DNA from 4 places in the Aureimonas sp. OT7 genome. Region 3 is predicted to be linked to each of the others. Evidence: riboswitches for the same ligand, from Rfam matches in the RefSeq annotation. Region 3 holds a riboswitch; each other region holds the start of a gene.
What was found. A riboswitch is a leader RNA that binds a small molecule or an ion and turns the genes downstream of it on or off. The one in region 3 is predicted to bind cobalamin.

Region 1 (4,791 bases), 990 kb from region 3:
CAGGACGCGGGTGGCCCCCTCGCCTACTGCATCGGCTATATCAACCACATCGCGCGGCTGAAGGGTGACGGGGCGTTCGTTGTCATCCGCGAGCGGACGGCCTCTTTTCCGAGGATGGCGGTGCAGCTTGCCGCGGCGGGAGCGGCCCATGCCGCCCGGAAAGAAGGCGTGGACGAGGAAATGCGGAGCAAGGCCGAGGCGTGGGCGCGGAATGCGTGGATCCACGCAGCCGGACATTACGTCGACCAGCCTTCCGGAGGTGATGACCCCGAAGTCGTAGAGCATCCAAATGCCCAGTCGATGGCGATGATCCGGAAGGGAGCCGACACCCGCAAGGCGAAGGCCGCCGAGCAATGGGACCGCCTGATCGGCAATGGCGTGGACAGCCTCATGACGCTCGCGCTGGCTGGCCACGAGGCCAGGAAGCCGGTTACCCGAAAAGAAGGATTGATCGCCCTCGCCACTCTGGCCGGACTGGTGCTGGCGATCATAGGCTATGGTGCGTCCCACTGGTACCTGTCTGTAAAGATCACGGCGCCTTACGAGACAGAGGAAGGCCTGCAGCAGCGCCGGGACGCGACAGACCGGGTCATCGCATACGACAAGGTCATGTCCTGGACCCCGCGCAGAGGGGGCATCTTCAAGTTGTTTCTCGATTGGCCCATGTCCCCGACCACGGACGAGGAGGCAGCGTTTATCGAGTTCGCCACCGACATCATCCAGTTCAGGCGGGGCATGATCGAGGAACGCCTGATCTGCGGCGATGCCGAGGTGAGCGATGATCAGGCCATGGGCATCGTGGAGGACGTGAACGACGGTATCGACCTCCACGACAAGACGCTGGAGCCATTTACGCGGGCGCAGTCCCTGATCATCGGAGCGCTCTCGAGATTGTATCCCCTGCCCTGTCGCTGATGTCTGACTGAGGTTTTCGTCTGGAGCGGAGCTCGGCCCGGAAGACGCTACGCTGACAGTTCCTTTCGGACGATCTCCGCGCCCGCGCTAAGCGCCCGAAGCTTGCCGCTGGCGGTCTGCCGAGACAGAGGGGCCATACCACAATTGGTGCAAGGGTAGAGTTTATCGGCATCGACGAATTTGAGGGCCTTGCGGAGAGTTCCCGCGACTTCCTCCGGCGTTTCCACTGCCTCACAGGCCACGTCGATGGCGCCCACCATCACCTTCTTGCCCCGCAGAATCTCAAGAAGATCCATCGGCACATGCGAGTTGTGGCATTCGAGCGAGATCAGGTCGATGCTGGATTGCTGCAATTTGGGAAACGACTCCTCATATTGCCGCCATTCCGAGCCGAGCGTCTTCTTCCAATCGGTATTGGCCTTGATCCCGTAGCCGTAGCAGATGTGCACGGCCGTCTCGCATGTCAGGCCTTCCACCGCCCGCTCCAGGGCGGCAATGCCCCAATCGTTGACCTCGTCGAAGAAAACGTTGAATGCCGGCTCGTCGAACTGGACGATGTCGACGCCCGCGGCCTGAAGTTCCCGCGCCTCTTCGTTGAGGATCGCGGCAAACTCCCAGGCCAGCTTTTCGCGGCTCCTGTAGTGTGCGTCGTAAAGCGTATCGATCATGGTCATCGGACCTGGCAGGGCCCATTTGATCGGCTGTGTCGTATAGCGCCTGAGAAACCTGGCGTCGTCGACAAACACGGACCTGGGGCGCGACACCGCGTCGACGACGGTCGGCACGCTCGCGTCATAACGGTTGCGTATTCTGACGGTCTCGCGCTTCTCGAAGTCGACACCATCGAGATGCTCTACGAACGTCGTGACGAAATGCTGACGGGTCTGCTCGCCATCGCTGACGATGTCGATTCCGGCCTGCTGCTGGTCGGCCAGCGACAGGCGCAGCGCGTCCTGTTTCCCTTCCGCCAAATCCTGATCGTGCAACCTCCAGGGTGACCAGAGTTTCTGAGGTTGCGCGAGCCAGGACGGCTTGGGGAGGCTGCCGGCGGTGGATGTGGGTAGAAGCTTTTTCACGATGCGGGGCTTTCGATCTCGGGACATTAGGCTGCGTTGCCGAAGGACCATTCCTCAAGAGCGGTCCGGTGCGGTTTGATGAGGGTGTCTTCGATGAATTTGCCCTGCTCCAGGGCCAGGCGGCTGCGCTCTTCCCGATCGTAGACGATACGGGTCAGGGAATAGTCGTGATGGTTCAGGCTGGGCCGATAGATTGCCCCCGCGGCGGCATTGGCATTGTAGATTTCGGGACGGTAGATGCGCTGGAACGTCTCCATCGTGCTGATCGTCCCGATCAGTTCCAGATTGGAGTAGTCGGAAAGCAGATCGCCAATGAAGTAGAAGGCCAGCGGCGCGACGCTTCCCGCCGGCATGAAGTAGCGAACCTCCATGCCCATCTTGCCGAAGTACAGATCCGTCAGCGAGCGCTTGTCCTGCCGATACTCGACCCCCATGACGGGATGGCGATTGTCGGTCCGATGGTATGTCCTGCCGGTGGACACGCTGATGCAGATGACGGGCGGCTTGCTGAAATGCGTACGGTACGTCTCGGAACGCAGGAAGCTCGTGAACATACGCCCGTGCAGGTCGCCGAAATCGGTCGGAATGCTGAAGTCCGATCGACCCCTGTTATGCTCCGGCAGCGCCACGCTAAAGTCGAAATCCCGCAGATAGGATGAGAAGTTGTTGCCTACGATTCCGTCGACGGGCCGGCCGGCCTTGCGATCGACGATGGTCGTCTTGAGGACTTCGATCAGGGGGAAGGCATCCCCCGCGCCCAGCGTGCCGAGGGTCAACGCAACGGATACGATCTCCAGCTCGACCGAATAGCGATCGCCCCCTGGATTGTCCCACCCGGCCAGTGCGTTGAACCGACCGTCGATCATCCGCAGTGCCCTGCGCAGATTTTCCTGGCGGTTATCGCCTCTCGCCAGATTGGCGAAGTTGGTGGTGATGCGCGTGCCTTCCGAGGGGACGTAGTCCTCGTTGAAAGGGACGCTCCTGACGGAGAAATTGAACTTCTGAGACATGCTGTGCCCCGTTCGATCTGGGGGCATGGGTCAGCAGACGCATAGCATGAGGGGCCGCGACGATGCGGCTTCCGCTACGGCACACTGGGACACCCCGCCCGTGGACGTTGTTTTGCTGAAGGCAGGTCTCCTGGCTTGCGGCTCACCACTTGCGTCCGTCTTCCCAGGCAGAACCCAGTGACATGCTGGACGCAAGCTCACCGCTTACAGTTGCGGGGGCAGCGCCGGACTTTCCGCATGGACGGATCACCGGCTTCCCTCTTAGCTCCGGCGCGTCGCAGGCGACGACCGGAGACCTTAAGCCTGGCAAGCCTGCTGCATCGGGCTGATAGAGTCAAGTGGATATAAGGATATCCTTATATCCTGGCGTCACCATGATCCTGTTCGGCCAGACTCCTTCGCCCTCACGAGTAGGAGGCAGCACGTTCGGACGCCGGCGCTTCGACGGACTCCACCGTCAGGCGATGGGTCCGCCCGTCCCGGGCCGTCCAGTTGATGGACTGCCCGGCCGACAGGCCGATCAATGCCACGCCGATCGGCGTCAGGATCGAGACCTTGCCTTCTGCGATGTCCGCTTCGCCCGGGAACACGAGCGTGACATGCCGATCCTCGCCGAGGTCACTCGTAAACCGAAGGGACGAGCCCATGCGCACGACATTTGCGGGCAGCCGGCCATCCTCGACCATCTTTGCACGATCCAGTTCCGCAAGCAGTTCCTCGGCCACGGCCGGGTTGCGCTCGGCAAGGGTATCGGCCAGCCGCCAGAGCCGCTCGCTGTCGGTACGCGTCACGGTGATTGCCGGCTTGCGGTTCTGCCTGGTTGCCCGAGCCATCTGAATGCCCTCATGTCTGGCGCACGCGCGCAGAGGCGACGCGGCGCTTGTTATCTAAATCCGGGATTGCTGGTGTCGCTGCCGGCCCGATGTCCGCAGTGGTCGGAAACTGGCCTGTGCCCCACGACCGGGACGCGACAGGCCCTGGCCGGGGGTCAGATGCCCGCGATGGGGCACACCCTGAAAAATGCCAAGAGGGGGTGGTCGGTCGTCAACATGCCATAGACCTGGGCTCTAGCCCGCCTGAAGTCAAGCGAGAGCCCCCCTTCATCATTTTTGCAGAACTTGAGCATGGCGATTGACTTTTCGCTATGGCGCGTCCATATAGAGGCAGTGCAGCGCGTCCCCGAGAGGTTGATGCGCTCATGATTTTGGTGTTTCGTCCGACCACGGATGTACTGGCGAGTTGAGTCACCGAGATCGCACATCTCTGCAGAGAGCGCCGGAGCCGTTGGGTGAGATCCCCAGCGGCTTTTTCGTGTCCGGCCGCTTCGGGCCCGGCCGCCGGCAGTGGTTTTTGACCGCATGCCGGCGCCCGGCAAGCAGCCTCAACCCGCTGCGATCGCCTTGAGTATGTCGTCGCTCGATTGGCCGGTCAGATCCTTCGACAATTCGCCGATCAAAGCCTCCTTCAGCTTGGCGTGATAATGCTTTCGCATCTCGCCAAGCGCCCGGGGAGCGGCAATGATGATGAGGCTCTTGAGCTTGCCCGTCACGGCCCTGTCGTTCAGCTTGGCGACCACTCCGGCTACGAAGCCGTCCTCGTCCTGCGTATTGTCGTCGGGGTTCGCGGAACTGCTGGCGTGGCCGACACCGCCGCTCTTGTTATCGGTATCGATGTCGCCCGTGGCCACCGGCTTCAATTTGGGGTTCTGCTCGTCTCCCGTATTCTGGAAGAAGCTCAACTTCGCTCCATCGACCACCGCAACCATCGTGTCTTTGGGAATTCGCATTCTC
Region 2 (4,791 bases), 210 kb from region 3:
ATAGGACAGCTTGCTGCCTTCGAAACCGAGTTCGCGCCAGGGGATCTCGGCATGCGAGCACGCCCAGGCCTTGAATTCGAAGCAGGCGGACAGCCCCTCGCAGAAACGCCGGTCGAAGGCGGCATTATGCGCGATGACGAGGTCCGCCGTCTCTGCCAGCCGCTCCAGGGCGGCAAGGTCGATGCGCTGGCCCGCCACCATAGCATCGGTGATGCCCGTCAGTTGCGTGATCTCGGGCGGGATCGGCACGGAGGGCTGCTGCAGCCCGCCGAACACGCCGACGACATCGCCGATCGTGCCGTCGTCATCATAGGTGAAGGCAACGGCCCCCACCTCGATCACTTCGTCCATGCCATGGCGAAGGCCGGTCGTCTCGGTGTCGATCAGCAGCGCGACATGCGGAAACAGGCTTTCTTCGCGCGCCACCACGGGGCGCGGCACGAGCTTGCGCAAAATGCGGAACCGGCCCGTCGCCTCCAGCCGGCGCGCCATACGCTCCTCTTCGTCGAAGCTGAACAGATCGAGTTGGCCCATGCGAAATTCCTGCGTGCGTCGAGTATCAACTACCCGCAAGGATGGTCTGCGTCAAAAACTGAGCTTCACACCCGCAACCGCCACACGCCCCATGCCGCCATAGCCGTAGACATCCTCGTAGCGCTCGCCGAACAGGTTTTCGACACGGGCGAAGGCCTCCGCATGATCGTTGAAACGATACGATCCGGCGAGGTTCACCAGCGTATAGGGATCAAGCTCCACGCGTGACTGGTTGTAGAAGGCATCGAACGCGATATCCTGCTGTCCGCCGGTATAAAGGATGCCGAGGTTGAGCGCAGCCGCACCGTCCAGGAAGCTGTAGCCTATGTCGAGGCTCGCGACGTTTTCCGGACGGCGGGCCAGGGTGACGCCGTCCGCGTCATCGCCGTCGAGGAACGTATAGGCCGCGCGCACGGTCAGCCCATCCAGAAGATAGGCCGTCACCCCAAGCTCGATGCCGTGGATCGTGGACGTACCGTCCAGGTTGATGGACGTCGTACCCGCTCCCTGGATCAGGTCGGTAATGCGCTGGTTGAAATAGGTTGCTTCGATCGACAGCGCATCGCGCAGGATCCACTGGTCCAAGCCGATGTCCCAGCCTTCCGCCTTTTCCGGCTTCAGGTCGGGGTTTCCGCGATAGGTGCCGTCATAGCCGAACAGTTCGAACAAGGAAGGGTTCTTGATACCCGTACCATAGGAGCCGCGCAGTTTCGTTCCGGTCCGCGACAGATCGTAGGCCGCGGTGCCCCGCCATGTGGTGGCATCGGCGAAACGCTCGTTCATGTCGTGGCGCACCGCCCCGGTCAGGAACAGCGCGTCCGCGATACCGAGTTGGTACTGGCCGACCAGCCCGCTCTGGCCGGTGGAGCGGTCGAAGCTGGAGTATGCACCGTCCACTTCGGCGGATTCTTCCTCGTGCTCGGCAAGGAAGGTCAGCGTATGGTCCAGGCGCGCGGCCTCCTGCGCCAGGAAGACGTTGGATTGATAGTCCACCTTGGTCCGGTCGCCGACATAATCGTCGGTGCGGGACCTATCGGTGAAGTAGCGCAGCGTCGAATGGCTGCGGCTGATGCCGGCGACGTGCTGCCAGCGCCCGTCCAGCGTATCCAGCCGGGCCTGCACACGTCCGTACATCTGCCGGCCGCGTGTCGCGGCGTCCGCATCGGCCGGCAGGCCGTCGGCGAACCCATCCGCGTCGGCCCGATGGTCCGTCACGCGGCCCACCATGTCGAACCGCAGGTCCTGCGTGGCATCGAAGCCGAGTTTGGCGAAGCCCGTGACGTTGTCATAACCGTCGCGCTCAAGGTTGCCGCGCCACTCGGACGCGCTCGAGGCGCCGTCCGTGCGGTAGCCGCCGAGGCTGCCGAAAAAGTCGGCGCCGCCCGAAGCGCCGCCGATGGACAGGAGGCCGCTGGCCGTGCCCATGCTACCACCTTCCAGGCGTGCCGAAGCGGACGTCCGGCCCTCGCCCTTGCGGGTGACGATGTTGACGACGCCGCCGATGGCGTCGGACCCGTAGAGCGCACTCTGCGGACCGCGCAGCACCTCGATCCGCTCCACATCGTCGGCAAGCATGTTGGCGAAATCGTACTCGCCGCCACTGGCGGGATCGTTCACCTCGATGCCGTCGATGAGCACGAGCGTCTGGTTGCCCTCGGCGCCGCGCAGCCGAACCTGGGTCAGGCCGCCCACCGTGCCCGTGCGGCTCAGGCCCACCCCCGGCACGCTCCGCAACGCGTCGGCCACGAAGCGCACCTGCCGCCGCTCCAGTTCGGCCCTGTCGATGACGGTGACGGCGCTGCCGACGGCGCGCGCCGGCGTCGACGTCCGGTTGGCCGTGACGATGACGGGGTCCAGCGCGATCGCCGCCGGCAGCAAACTGATCTGTGCGCTGGCGGCGGACGAAATGGCGATAAGAGCCGAGCCTGTCAGGCAGGCAGCAAGGCGGATGGACAAGGCAACCTCGTTAACATCGTTTCCGGTTGCATCGAACGAGGTCCGGCCCTGTCGAGGCACCCCGCCCGACATGTTCGCGTGCAACCACGGCTGACGGCAGGTCTCCTGGCTCGCGGGTCCTTCCGCCGTGCCGCCTTCCCGGGGGCGCTGGCCCCAGTGGCATAATGGCAAGGCAGTCTCCGCCTACAGTTGCGGGGGCAGCCGCAGCATGGCCGGATGGCGCACTGCGTTCCCTTTGAAGCCCTTTCGGGGCACCGTCGCGCGGCACAATAGACACGGTACCGCGGCCTCACAAGCATCCACAGGATAAGGGATGGCTGACTTTCTGGTTGTGCTGCCGCAACGCAACTGTAACAAGGAGATGAGGGGCCGGTCCGGTCAGCGCGGAGTGCAAGGATGGCGCATAGTTTTCGGCAAGACCGTCCGACGGGGCGTGACGGACCGAGAATCCTGATCTACAGCCACGACACGTTCGGCCTTGGCCATCTTCGGCGTTGCCGCGCCATCGCCAACCGGCTGGTCGGGTCGATGGATGACGCCTCAATCGTCATCATTTCCGGCTCTCCCATCATCGGCCGCTTCGACTTCGAGGACGGCGTCGATTACGTACGCGTGCCGGGCGTGGTCAAGCTGCCGAATGGCGGGTACACAACCTCCAATCTGCGCCTGTCGCTGGACGAGACCGTGCAGATCCGCCGCTCCGTCATCATGGCAACGGCGCGCAGCCTGAACCCCGACCTCCTGATCGTCGACAAGGAGCCCGCCGGCTTCCGCGACGAGTTGCTGCCGACGCTGGAGCACCTGAAGGCGACAGGCGCGCGCATCGTGCTGGGCCTGCGCGACGTCCTGGACGATGCCGCAGTGATCGTGCCCGAATGGGAGCGCAAGGGCGCGACCGAGGCGCTTTCTGCCTTCTACGACAACGTCTGGGTCTACGGCCTTCCCGAGATCCACGAGCCGCTGGCGCCCTTTTCCCTGCCCGAGCGGCTGCAAAACGAAATCATCTATACCGGCTATCTCCGGCGCGACCTGCCCCAGGTCTCCGCGACGGCGGCCTACCCATCCATCACCTGCAAACCCTATGTGCTCGTTACGACGGGCGGTGGCGGCGACGGCGAAGGGCTGATCGACTGGACCCTTTCGGCCTACGAGGCCGACCGGTCCCTGCCCCTTGGCGCGCTCATCGTCTTCGGCCCCTTCGTGCCGCCCGATCAGCGTGCCGCCTTCATGGAGCGCGTGGCCCGCCTGCCCGACGTGGAAGCGATCACCTTCGATTCCAGAATCGAGCACCTCATCGCCAACTCCGAAGGCATCATCGCCATGGGTGGCTACAACACGTTCTGCGAGATCCTGTCCTTCGACAAACGATCCGTGATCGTGCCGCGCCGCACGCCGCGCATGGAACAGACCATCCGCGCCGAGCGGGCCGCCGAGCTGGGCCTCATCACGTGCCTGGACGGTGCCGGGCTGGAAGACGGCGCCCACCGCAACCCGCATTTGATGGCAGAAGCCATCCGCGCCCTTCCCGGACGCCCGAAACCTTCGGAAAAGACCCTGCCAAGGCTGCTTGATGGACTGGATACAATCGACGCAACGGTGCGAGGCTGGTTCCCCAGCCCCTCGAAAGAAACGGCCCGAACCGCAAGCCGGTAGAATTGCCGTCGTCCTGAAGGGCTATCCCCGGCTTTCGGAAACCTTCATCGCACAGGAAATCCTGGGGCTGGAGCAACTGGGCTTTTGTCTGGATATCTGGTCGTTGCGGCGCCCGACGGACCGTGCGCGCCACCCGATGCACGAGCAGATCGCGGCGCCTGTCTACTACCTGCCGGAATATCTGAAGGACGATCCGCTGCGCGTCCTGCGCGGCGTACTGGCGCTGCCACGCCAGAAGGGCCTTGGCCGCTTCGTCCGCACGGCGCTTGCCGACCTGCGCCGAGATCCGAGCCCCAACCGGCTGCGGCGCATCGGCCAGGCGGCGGTTCTGGCTCGGGAACTATCGCCGCAGATCACGCAAATCTACGCGCATTTCCTGCACACGCCGGCTTCCGTCGCACGCTATGCGGCGCAGCTCCGGCAACTGCCCTTCAGCTTTTCCGCCCATGCCAAGGATATCTGGACGACGCCGGACTGGGAAAAGCGCGAAAAGATCGCCGACAGCATCTGGGGAACCACCTGTACGCGGCAGGGCCACGACGAACTCGTGCGCCTGTCGCCGGGCGGCGACAAGAACCGCGTGCGCCTCGTCTATCATGGGCTGGACCTTCGTCGCTTTCCGGCACCGCCCGTCCGCGATGGCGGCGG
Region 3 (4,791 bases):
CAGCATCTGATCAAGCGACAGGCGGTCGGTGACGATGGACGTCGCCTTGACATCGGTTTCGATCTCACCGTTGTTCTCGGCACCCTGATGGTGCACGGCATTCGTCGCCGTCTCCACCAGGGCTCGAAGGTCCACCCTTTCCGGCTTCAGGCTGCGCCGCCCTTCCCGCGATATCTTCAGGATGGCGTTGATGAGGCCGTCCATCTTGCGGGTCGACGAGCGGATGAATGAGATGGCCTCGGGAACCTCCTGGTTGATCGCCTCCTCGGCATGGCGGCGCAGCGGTTCCTCGCTTGGCGGCAGGCTGGCCATGTAGTCCCGCACCGGCGAAAACGTCGCCTCCAGTTCGCTGGTGAAGCCCATGATGTTCACAAGCGGCGCGCGCAGATCATGCGTCACAATGTAGGCGAAGCGCTGAATCTCCTCGTTCGCCTTGATGAGGTCGGTGGTGCGCTCTTGGACGCGGGCTTCCAGAGCCGTGTTTGCGGCCTCGATTTCGGCGCGGGCCTCGGCGACTTCCCGCGTATAGCGCAGGATGGTCCAGGCGGCGGCGGCGGCCATCAGGATGATGGCGATGGCGCCGATCACCGTGACGTGGCGCAAGGTGGACCCGATGTTCTCCTGCCGCTCTATGCCGGCCTGCAATTGCGCTTCCGCCTGGTCGAGAATCATGCCGAGCTGGCCTCGGATCTCGTCCATGAGGGCGAGCCCGGCGCCGCCGGCCACCTCTGCGACGGCCGCGTCATACTGGCCGCTGAGCGCAAGCGAAACGGTGGAATCCAGTTCCGCCGTCTTGGCCGTCACACGCTGGCTCAGTTCCGACAAGTCCGCGCGGCCGCCCATCATCTCGTCCATCGCCACCTGCAGCCGTTCGACCCTGGGCGCGATGGACCCGATCTGCTCGCGATACGGCTCGAGGTAACGCTGGTCACGTGTCAGGAGATATCCGCGCTGGCCGGTTTCGGCATCGACGATGCGGGACAAAAGGTCAGCTGCCGCGCTCCGCACCGCGCGTGTCATGACGACTTTATCGAAATTCTGCTGGGTCAGCCGGGTCAAATACATCGAACCGCCAACGATCGCCAGAAGCAGAAGCAGCGCGGCCGCCAGGAAAGCGAATGTGCGGGCATAGAACTGCTTTTGGGAAATGGGCATCGGAACCAGGTGTTTGTTGCAACGATGCCCTGAATGCCGCAGCACGGGCTGAACCACAATCGAGAATTTTCCCGAACGCTTCGGCGCGGTGGAAAACCGACGAAGGCGGGTTGACACCCGCGACCGCGTAAAACAATCTGTTGTGGTCACGGTCTTCCATAGACACAAGATATGGAAGCTAAGAGGGAATTCGGTTCGCCGCTCAAATGGTTAGTCCGAAGCTGTCCCCGCAACTGTAGACGGGTAGCCCGCACCCAATCGCGCCACTGGAGCCTGGCTCCGGGAAGGCCGGGTGCCGGCGACGACCCGTGAGCCAGGAGACCTGCCGTGTCGATGAACCTTTCCCTGGGCGGGGTGTCCCGGCGGATCGTGTAGCTTGCCCGGCGTCTCGCGGCGCCGGTATGCAGCACGTGTCCGCCTGGCCTGTCCATCCTCTTCGACAGGAACAGCCGATGTCACTTTCCGCAGAATTCCCGACAGTCCGTCCGGCCTCGGAGGCGCAGGCCAGTCCCCTGCGCGTCGTCAAGCGCAACGGCCAGAGCGACGTCTTCGATGCCGGCAAGATCAGCATCGCCGTCACCAAGGCTTTCCTGGCCGTCGAGGGCCGGGAGGCCGCCGGTTCGTCGCGCGTGCACGACATCGTCGACGATCTGACGGATCAGGTTGCCTCGGCCGTGCAGCGCCGCGCCGGCCGTGACCATGTCATCCATATCGAGGACGTGCAGGACCAGGTCGAGCTGGCGCTGATGCGCGGCGGCCATCACAAGGTGGCCCGCGCCTATGTCCTGTACCGGGAGGAGCGCGCCAGGGCGCGGTTGGAAACGCAGGCCGCGCCTGCCGCACCGGCGATCGTGGTGCGCGAGCCGGATGGCGGCGCCACGCCGCTCGACATGGACCGCCTGGCGGCCGTCGTGGCCGAGGCGGTCGATGGGTTGCCCGGTGCGGATGCGGCGCTGATCGTCCGCGAAACCAAACGCAACCTTTACGATGGCATCTCGCGCGAGGAGCTGTCCGACGCCCCGATCCTGGCGGCGCGGGCGCTTGTCGAGACCGATCCGGACTATGCCTTCGCCAGCGCACGCCTGTTGATGGACAAGCTCCGGGCCGAGGCGCTCAGCTTCGTCAGGGGCGTGCCGACCAACGCCACTGCCGCCGACATGCAGGACGCCTATACGGATTACTTTTCGCGCTACCTCGCCCGCGGTGTCGCGGAACAGCTCATCGACCCCGAGCTCGCGCGCTTCGATATCGCCGTTCTCGGTGCGTCCCTGAAGCCGGAACGCGACCGGCAGTTCCAGTTTCTTGGGCTGCAGACCCTGTACGACCGGTATCTCCTGCACAGCAACGGTACCCGCTTCGAGCTGCCGCAGGCCTTCTTCATGCGGGTGGCCATGGGCCTTTCAGTCCGCGAAACGGACCGGGAAGCGCGCGCCATCGAGTTCTACGAGCTTCTGTCCAGCTTCCGCTTCATGGCGTCGACGCCGACGCTGTTCAATTCGGGCACGCCGCGCCCGCAATTGTCGTCCTGTTTCCTCACCACCATCGGTGACGATCTCAGCCAGATCTTCAAGTCGGTGCGGGATAACGCCCTTCTGGCCAAGTATTCCGGCGGCCTCGGCAACGACTGGACGCCGGTGCGGGGTCTTGGTGCGCATATCCGCGGCACCAACGGCAAAAGCCAGGGCGTGGTGCCTTTCCTGAAGGTGGCCAACGATACCGCTATCGCCGTCAACCAGGGCGGCAAGCGCAAGGGCGCGGTCTGCGCCTATCTGGAAACATGGCATGTCGACATCGAGGAATTCCTCGACCTGCGGAAGAACACCGGCGACGACCGCCGCCGGACACACGATATGAATACCGCCAACTGGGTGCCCGACCTGTTCATGGAGCGAGTCGAGGCTGACGCTGAATGGACCTTGTTTTCCCCGGACGAGGTGCCGCACCTGCACGATCTGTACGGCGCGGACTTCAAGGCGGCCTACGAGGCCGCTGAACGGGATGCCGCAGGCGGCCGCGTGCGTGTGCATCGCAAGGTCCGTGCCGTCGATCTGTGGCGGCGGATGCTGACCATGCTGTTCGAGACGGGGCATCCCTGGATCACCTTCAAGGACGCGTGCAACATCCGCTCGCCGCAACGCCATGCCGGTACCATCCATTCGTCCAACCTGTGCACGGAGATTACCCTCAACACATCCGCCGACGAAGTGGCGGTCTGCAACCTCGGCTCGGTCAACCTCGTCGCGCACCTGTCCGACGACGGGCTCGATGCGGACCGTGTCGCCGACACGGTGCGCACGGCGATGCGGATGCTGGACAATGTGATCGACATCAACTTCTACACCATTCCGGAAGCACGCCGCTCGAACCTGCGGCACCGCCCTGTCGGCCTCGGCCTCATGGGTTTCCAGGATGCGTTGCAGGCGTTGCGCATTCCCTATGCCAGCAAGGCGGCGGTGCGGTTTGCCGACGAGAGCATGGAACTGATCTCCTGGCACGCCATCGCCGCCTCCAGCGACCTGGCCGCCGAGCGGGGGCGCTACGAAAGCTACGAGGGCTCGCTCTGGTCGCAGGGCATCCTGCCCATCGACTCGCTCGGCCTTCTCGGCGAGGCGCGCGGCGCGGCCTTCGACGGTTCCGCACGGCTGGACTGGGATGCCCTGCGCCAGAGGGTTCGCGCCCAGGGCATGCGCAACTCCAATTGCATGGCCATCGCGCCCACGGCCACGATTTCCAATATCTGTGGCGTCTCGCAGTCGATCGAGCCGACCTACCAGAACCTGTTCGTCAAGGCGAACATGTCGGGCGATTTCACGGTGGTGAACCCCTATCTCGTCCGCGACCTGAAGGCCCGTGGCCTGTGGGACGACGTCATGATCTCGGACCTGAAATATTACGACGGCTCGCTCGGGCCCATCGACCGCGTGCCAGACGACCTCCGGCACCTGTATGCCACGGCCTTCGAGATCGAAAGCCGTTGGCTCGTGGCGGCCGCGGCCTGCCGCCAGAAATGGCTGGACCAGGCGCAGTCGCTGAACCTCTATCTGGCGAACCCGTCGGGCAAGGCGCTGGATGCCCTCTACCGCTCGGCCTGGAGGTCCGGCCTCAAGACGACCTACTACCTGCGCACACGCTCCGCCAGCCATGTCGAGAAATCGACGCTGACACGCAGCGACGGAAAGCTGAATGCGGTGGCGGTGTCCGCGCCGATGGCCTGCGCCATCGACGATCCGGATTGCGAAGCCTGCCAGTAACCATTATTCGCCAAAGACTTGGGATAACAAACTAATGCTCGACCTTATCGAACGAACGGACTCCGCTACGGCCGAGTCCGCCACCGGCCTTGGCCAGATCGACCGCACGGGTGGCCGTGTCGCCGTCGACGAAAAGCGGATGATCAATGCCCGTGCCGACGTCAACCAGTTGCTGCCGATGAAATACCGGTGGGCCTGGGAGAAGTATCTGGCGGCCTGCAACAACCATTGGATGCCGACGGAAGTGTCCATGCAGGCGGACATCGCGCTATGGAAGTCGGCCGACGGGCTGACCGACGACGAGCGGCGGATGATCAAGCGCAATCTCGGATTTTTCGCCGCATCCGAGTCGCTGGTCGCCAACAACATCGTCCTCGCCATCTAT
Region 4 (4,791 bases), 460 kb from region 3:
GCCCGCACTGTATGGAGCGGCATCTTTTCCCTCATATTCCATCGGAAGGAAAGCCATATGGCTATCGAACGCACGTTCTCCATGATCAAGCCGGACGCGACGCGGCGCAATCTGACGGGCGCCATCACGCAGAAGCTGGAAGAAGCCGGCCTGCGCGTCGTCGCCTCCAAGCGCGTCTGGATGAGCAAGCGCGAGGCCGAAGGCTTCTACGCAGTCCACAAGGCGCGGCCCTTCTTCGGCGAACTGGTCGAGACGATGACCTCCGGCCCCACGATCGTGCAGGTTCTGGAGGGCGAGAACGCCATCCTGAAAAACCGTGAAGTCATGGGCGCAACCAATCCGGCCGACGCCGCAGAGGGCACGATCCGCAAGTCTTTCGCCGTCTCCATCGGTGAAAACTCGGTTCATGGCTCCGACGCGCCCGAGACGGCCAGCCAGGAGATCGCCTACTGGTTCGCCGAGACCGAAATCGTCGGCTGAAGGCTTCGTCCTTCCGGCATGATGTACGCCCGTCCGGCCTTGCCGGGCGGGCGTTCTGCTATCTGCGATCCAGCGGAATGAAGCGGTAGACGCGGTGCCCGTCGCTCGGGTCGGTCAGGGTACGGCTGCCGACCCGGAAGATCGATGCAAGGCGCGCTTCGGTCAAAACGTCGGCCGGCCTGCCCAATGCGGCGAGCCGCCCTTTTTCCATGATCGCCAGCCGGTCGCATCCCAGTGCCTGGTTAAGATCGTGCAAGGCCACGACCACCGTGACCGGCAGCGCGCAGACGAGCCGCAGCACTTCCATCTGATGGTGAATGTCGAGATGGTTGGTCGGCTCGTCCAGGAGCAGCAGGCGCGGGCGCTGCGCCAGGGCGCGCGCAATGTGCACGCGTTGGCGCTCGCCGCCCGACAGCGTGCTCCAGAAACGGGTGTCGAACCCGTCGAGGCCCGCGGCGCTTATGGATTGCGCGATAATCTCAAGGTCGGCCGCGCTCGGCGCCGCAAAGGGCGCAAGCCAGGGTGTGCGGCCCAGTTCCACGCAATCGCGGACCGTCAGCGCTTCCTCCGTATCGGAGGATTGGGCCACGAAGGCAAGGTTTCGCGCCAGATCCCGCCGCGTGAAGCCTGACGCCGGCCTGCCGTCCAGAACAACGCCATTCGAAGGCAGCAGGCCAGCCAAAAGGCGCAGAAGCGTCGACTTGCCGGACCCATTCGGCCCGACGACGCCAAGCGTCTCGCCGGGCGCGATGTCGAGGCTGACGCCGGAGACGATCGGCTTGCCACCGACGGCCCAGTGGAGATCCCTGGCTTCTACCCTCATGGGCGCATGCGCCTGCGCACGAGGATCAGCGCAAAGCCCGGTGCCCCGACAAGGGCGGTCACGACGCCGATCGGAACGACCTGGCCGGGGATCAGCATGCGCGACACGATATCGGCGGCGATCAGGAAAACCGCTCCCAGCAGCGCCGAAGCGGGGATGAGCCGGCGGTGCCGCACACCGGCGATGAAGCGTGCGGCATGAGGGACGACCAGTCCGACGAAGCCGATCGAGCCGACCAGGCTGACCATGATGGCGGTTGTCAGCGTGACGACGCCGATGAGGGCGATTCGAATGCGCCGGACATCGATACCGAGCGAGGATGCCGCTTCCGAGCCGAAGGAAAAGGCATCGAGACCGCGCGCGCACCACAGGCAGACCACCAGCGCCAGCGCCGCAGCCGGTGCTGCAAGCGAAACGTCGGGCCAGCGCACGCCGGACAGGTTGCCCAGCAGCCAGAACATGATACCGCGCGCCTGTTCCGCATTGGCCGAGCGGGCGATGAAGAAAGAGGTGAGAGCGTTGAACAATTGCGAGCCGGCAATGCCCGCAAGAACCATCTGCGCCGGCCCGCCGCCCGCCGCACGGGCAAGGGCGGCGACCATAAGGAACGCCAGCGCCGCCCCCGCGAAAGCCCCGGCCGAAAGGCCGATGGCGCCAGCCCCGACTCCCATGATCGTCACCGCGACGGCGCCGGTGGAAGCGCCCGCCGAAACACCCAGAAGATAGGGGTCTGCCAAGGCGTTGCGCACCAAAGATTGCAGGACCACGCCGGCCAGCGCCAACCCGGCACCGCATGCCGCGGCAACCAGCGTGCGTGGCATGCGGTAGTTCCAGACTATACCGGAATCGATGGCGTCCACCGCATGGGCGGCGCCGAAAAGCTTGTTGGCGAGGACGGAGCCGACAAGCGACGGCGGCAAGGGCGTTTCACCGATGATTATACCGGCAAGGATCGCCGCCGTCAGGATCGCGACGCCCGCGCCCGCCCAGGCAATGGGCGTCGCGGGCCGCGCCCTTGCGATACCGGCTGCCGTCACCGTGCGTCGAGCTTGGACAAGGCGTCGGCAAGGGTTTCCAGTGCCGCGATGTTGCGGATGGAAGGGTCCATCGCATGCGCGTCCAGCACGACGATACGATCGTTGCGGACCGCGTCCATCTGGCTGGCAACCGGGTCGGTGCGCAGGAACTCCAGCTTCTTCTCGTAGTCGTCGGCCTCGAAGCGGCGCCGGTCCATGCTGGCCACCACGATGATGGATGGGTCGGCGCGGGCGATGGTTTCCCAGCTTACGAGGGGCCACTCCTCGTCGCTTTCGATGATATTGCGCAGCCCAAGCGCATCCATCATCGTTGCGGGAGGCCCCTTGCTTCCGGCAACGAACGGATCCCCCGAAAGCTCGGGAGAGGAGAACCAGAACATGGCGCTGACATCGTCCATCCCCAGCGCCTGTGCCGTCTCGATGGCCGTGCTTTCCCGGTTGCGCAGGTCGGCCACCAGGGCCCGGCCGCGCTCGGGTACGGCAAGAATGTCGGCGAGCTCCGTAATGCCCTGGTAGAGAGTGTCCATGGAATACATGGCGGTCCGCGTTCCATCGGAGCCCGCGGTGTTGTCCTTGCCGACGCAGTCGGACGGCAGGATATAGGTGGGAATGCCAAGATCGGAGAATTGCTCGCGAGTCGCTACGATGCCCTGAGGGCCGACATGCCATTCATATTGCGCGGCAACCAGCCCCGGACGTTTGGCGACGACGCTTTCGAAGCTCGGATCGTTGTCGGCAAGGCGCTCGATTCCGGCGTTTGCCTCCTCGAATTGCGGAAGGACGTCGGTGAACCAGACTGCCGTGCCGGCAACCTTCTCCTGCAAGTCGAGCGAATAAAGAATCTCGGTGACGGCCTGGCCGACGGCGACGACGCTGTCCGGCACGGCCTCGAACCGGATATCGACACCGCAGTTTTGCAGCGTCAGCGGATAGGTCGTTTGCGCCGTAGCCTGGGCAGAGAAGCCCAGGCACGCCGCCAATGCGAGCGAGGAGATGAAAGTCCGGGCGCGGGCCCGATTGAAATTCGCCATGTCGACACCTTCCTGGGCAACCCCGCCCAGTTCGCGTTGCTGTTCGTGCCGGCAGGTCTCCTGACTGGCGGGTCGAAGCTTGCGCGGCCTTCCCGGGGGATCCCCAGTGACGAAATCGCGCGGCGCTCACCGCCTACAGTTGCGGGGGCAGTTCCGTTTGGCCGGCCTTGAGGCCAGCTACGGATTCCCTTTCAATTCCTTGCGGAAACCGGCACCGATGTCGCTACCAGACGGCGCGGGCCTTCACAACCGCAATGCTGGCTGCGGCTCAAAGCCTGTGCCATCGGTCCGTTGCGGCGGCGTCGGTATCGCGGGCCTCTACCCATGCGCCTACGCTGCCATCCACGAGATGCTCGCGTTTCCAGAACGGCGCCTCGGTCTTCATGAAATCCATGATGCAGGACGCGGCCTCGAAGGCGGCTTGCCGATGCTGCGAAGCGCAGGCAACGAAGACGATCTCCTCGCCGGGCAGAATCATGCCGAAGCGATGGATGATGGCCCAGCCGGCCAGCGGCCAGCGTGCGGCGACGGATTCGGCGATCTTGCCGATCTGCCCTTCTGCCATGCCCGGGTAGTGCTCTATCTCGAGCGCGGCGAGGCGCCCGGCTTCGTCGCGGCAGTATCCGGTAAAGCTGACCAGCGCGCCGAACGAGCCGTCGGAGGGCAGCGTGGACGCCGCTTGCGCGAAATCGATGCGCTCGGCCTGGACGCGGACGAGTGCCATGTCATCCCCCCGTCATCGGCGGGAAGAACGCGACTTCCCGAACGCGGGCCAGCGGCGCATCGTGCCGTGCATGCTCATGATCTAGCGCGACACGCACGAGCTGGGGCGTCTTCAGGGCCTGCGCATAATTTTCGCCGCGGCCTTCCAGCCAGCGTATCAGGTCGGCCACGGTGCCGATGTCGGCCGGCAGGGAAACATCCTCGCCGGCAAGGCCGATGCGCTCCCGGATGGATGCGAAATAGGCGAGTTTCATGGCGCGACCTCCCGGTCAGACGTCGATATGGCGCAGGCCCGCTCGGAAATAATCATAGCCGGTATAAAGGGTGATCAGCGCCGCGATCCAGAGGAAGAATATGCCGAGTTCCGTGACATAGGGGAAAATCTGGTCTCCGGCCGGGCCCGCCAGCAGGAAGGCGATGGCCACCATCTGCGCCGCCGTCTTCCACTTGGCCAGCCGCGTCACCGGAACGCTCACCTTCAGCTCGGCCAGGTATTCGCGCAGGCCGGATACGAGGATTTCCCGGCACAGGATCACGATGGCGGCCCAGATGCTCCAGCCGGCAATGGTGCCGTCGGCCGCCAGAACCAGAAGCGCGGCCGCCACGAGAAGCTTGTCGGCGATGGGGTCCAGCATGCGGCCGATGGTCGAGGTCTGTTGCCATGCGCGCGCCAGATAGCCGTCGAGCCAGTCGGTGA

Region 1: it holds a riboswitch for cobalamin, as region 3 does, so the genes downstream of both, IGS74_RS16160 (DUF1852 domain-containing protein) here and IGS74_RS11405 (ribonucleoside-diphosphate reductase subunit alpha) in region 3, are expected to answer to the same signal.
Region 2: it holds a riboswitch for cobalamin, as region 3 does, so the genes downstream of both, IGS74_RS12395 (TonB-dependent receptor) here and IGS74_RS11405 (ribonucleoside-diphosphate reductase subunit alpha) in region 3, are expected to answer to the same signal.
Region 4: it holds a riboswitch for cobalamin, as region 3 does, so the genes downstream of both, IGS74_RS20295 (ABC transporter substrate-binding protein) here and IGS74_RS11405 (ribonucleoside-diphosphate reductase subunit alpha) in region 3, are expected to answer to the same signal.

Annotation. Positions count from the first base shown of each region.
Region 1 covers NZ_CP062167.1:3,369,857-3,374,647, forward strand. The annotation lists gene IGS74_RS16150 (hypothetical protein) at 1-915, shown strand, start outside; gene IGS74_RS16155 (methionine synthase) at 963-1,991, opposite strand; gene IGS74_RS16160 (DUF1852 domain-containing protein) at 2,018-3,001, opposite strand; cobalamin riboswitch at 3,104-3,316, opposite strand; gene rnk (nucleoside diphosphate kinase regulator) at 3,406-3,834, opposite strand; gene IGS74_RS16170 (host attachment protein) at 4,383-4,787, opposite strand.
Region 2 covers NZ_CP062167.1:2,590,599-2,595,389, forward strand. The annotation lists gene IGS74_RS12390 (3'-5' exonuclease) at 1-534, opposite strand, end outside; gene IGS74_RS12395 (TonB-dependent receptor) at 586-2,490, opposite strand; cobalamin riboswitch at 2,568-2,764, opposite strand; gene IGS74_RS12400 (glycosyltransferase) at 2,887-4,143, shown strand; gene IGS74_RS12405 (glycosyltransferase family 4 protein) at 4,061-4,791, shown strand, end outside.
Region 3 covers NZ_CP062167.1:2,383,016-2,387,806, reverse strand. The annotation lists gene IGS74_RS11410 (CHASE3 domain-containing protein) at 1-1,155, opposite strand, end outside; cobalamin riboswitch at 1,288-1,500, shown strand; gene IGS74_RS11405 (ribonucleoside-diphosphate reductase subunit alpha) at 1,608-4,406, shown strand; gene IGS74_RS11400 (ribonucleotide-diphosphate reductase subunit beta) at 4,441-4,791, shown strand, end outside.
Region 4 covers NZ_CP062167.1:2,840,934-2,845,724, reverse strand. The annotation lists gene ndk (nucleoside-diphosphate kinase) at 58-480, shown strand; gene IGS74_RS13580 (ABC transporter ATP-binding protein) at 539-1,303, opposite strand; gene IGS74_RS20300 (iron ABC transporter permease) at 1,300-2,298, opposite strand; gene IGS74_RS20295 (ABC transporter substrate-binding protein) at 2,337-3,371, opposite strand; cobalamin riboswitch at 3,404-3,599, opposite strand; gene IGS74_RS13570 (molybdenum cofactor biosynthesis protein MoaE) at 3,640-4,095, opposite strand; gene moaD (molybdopterin converting factor subunit 1) at 4,097-4,348, opposite strand; gene pgsA (CDP-diacylglycerol--glycerol-3-phosphate 3-phosphatidyltransferase) at 4,364-4,791, opposite strand, start outside.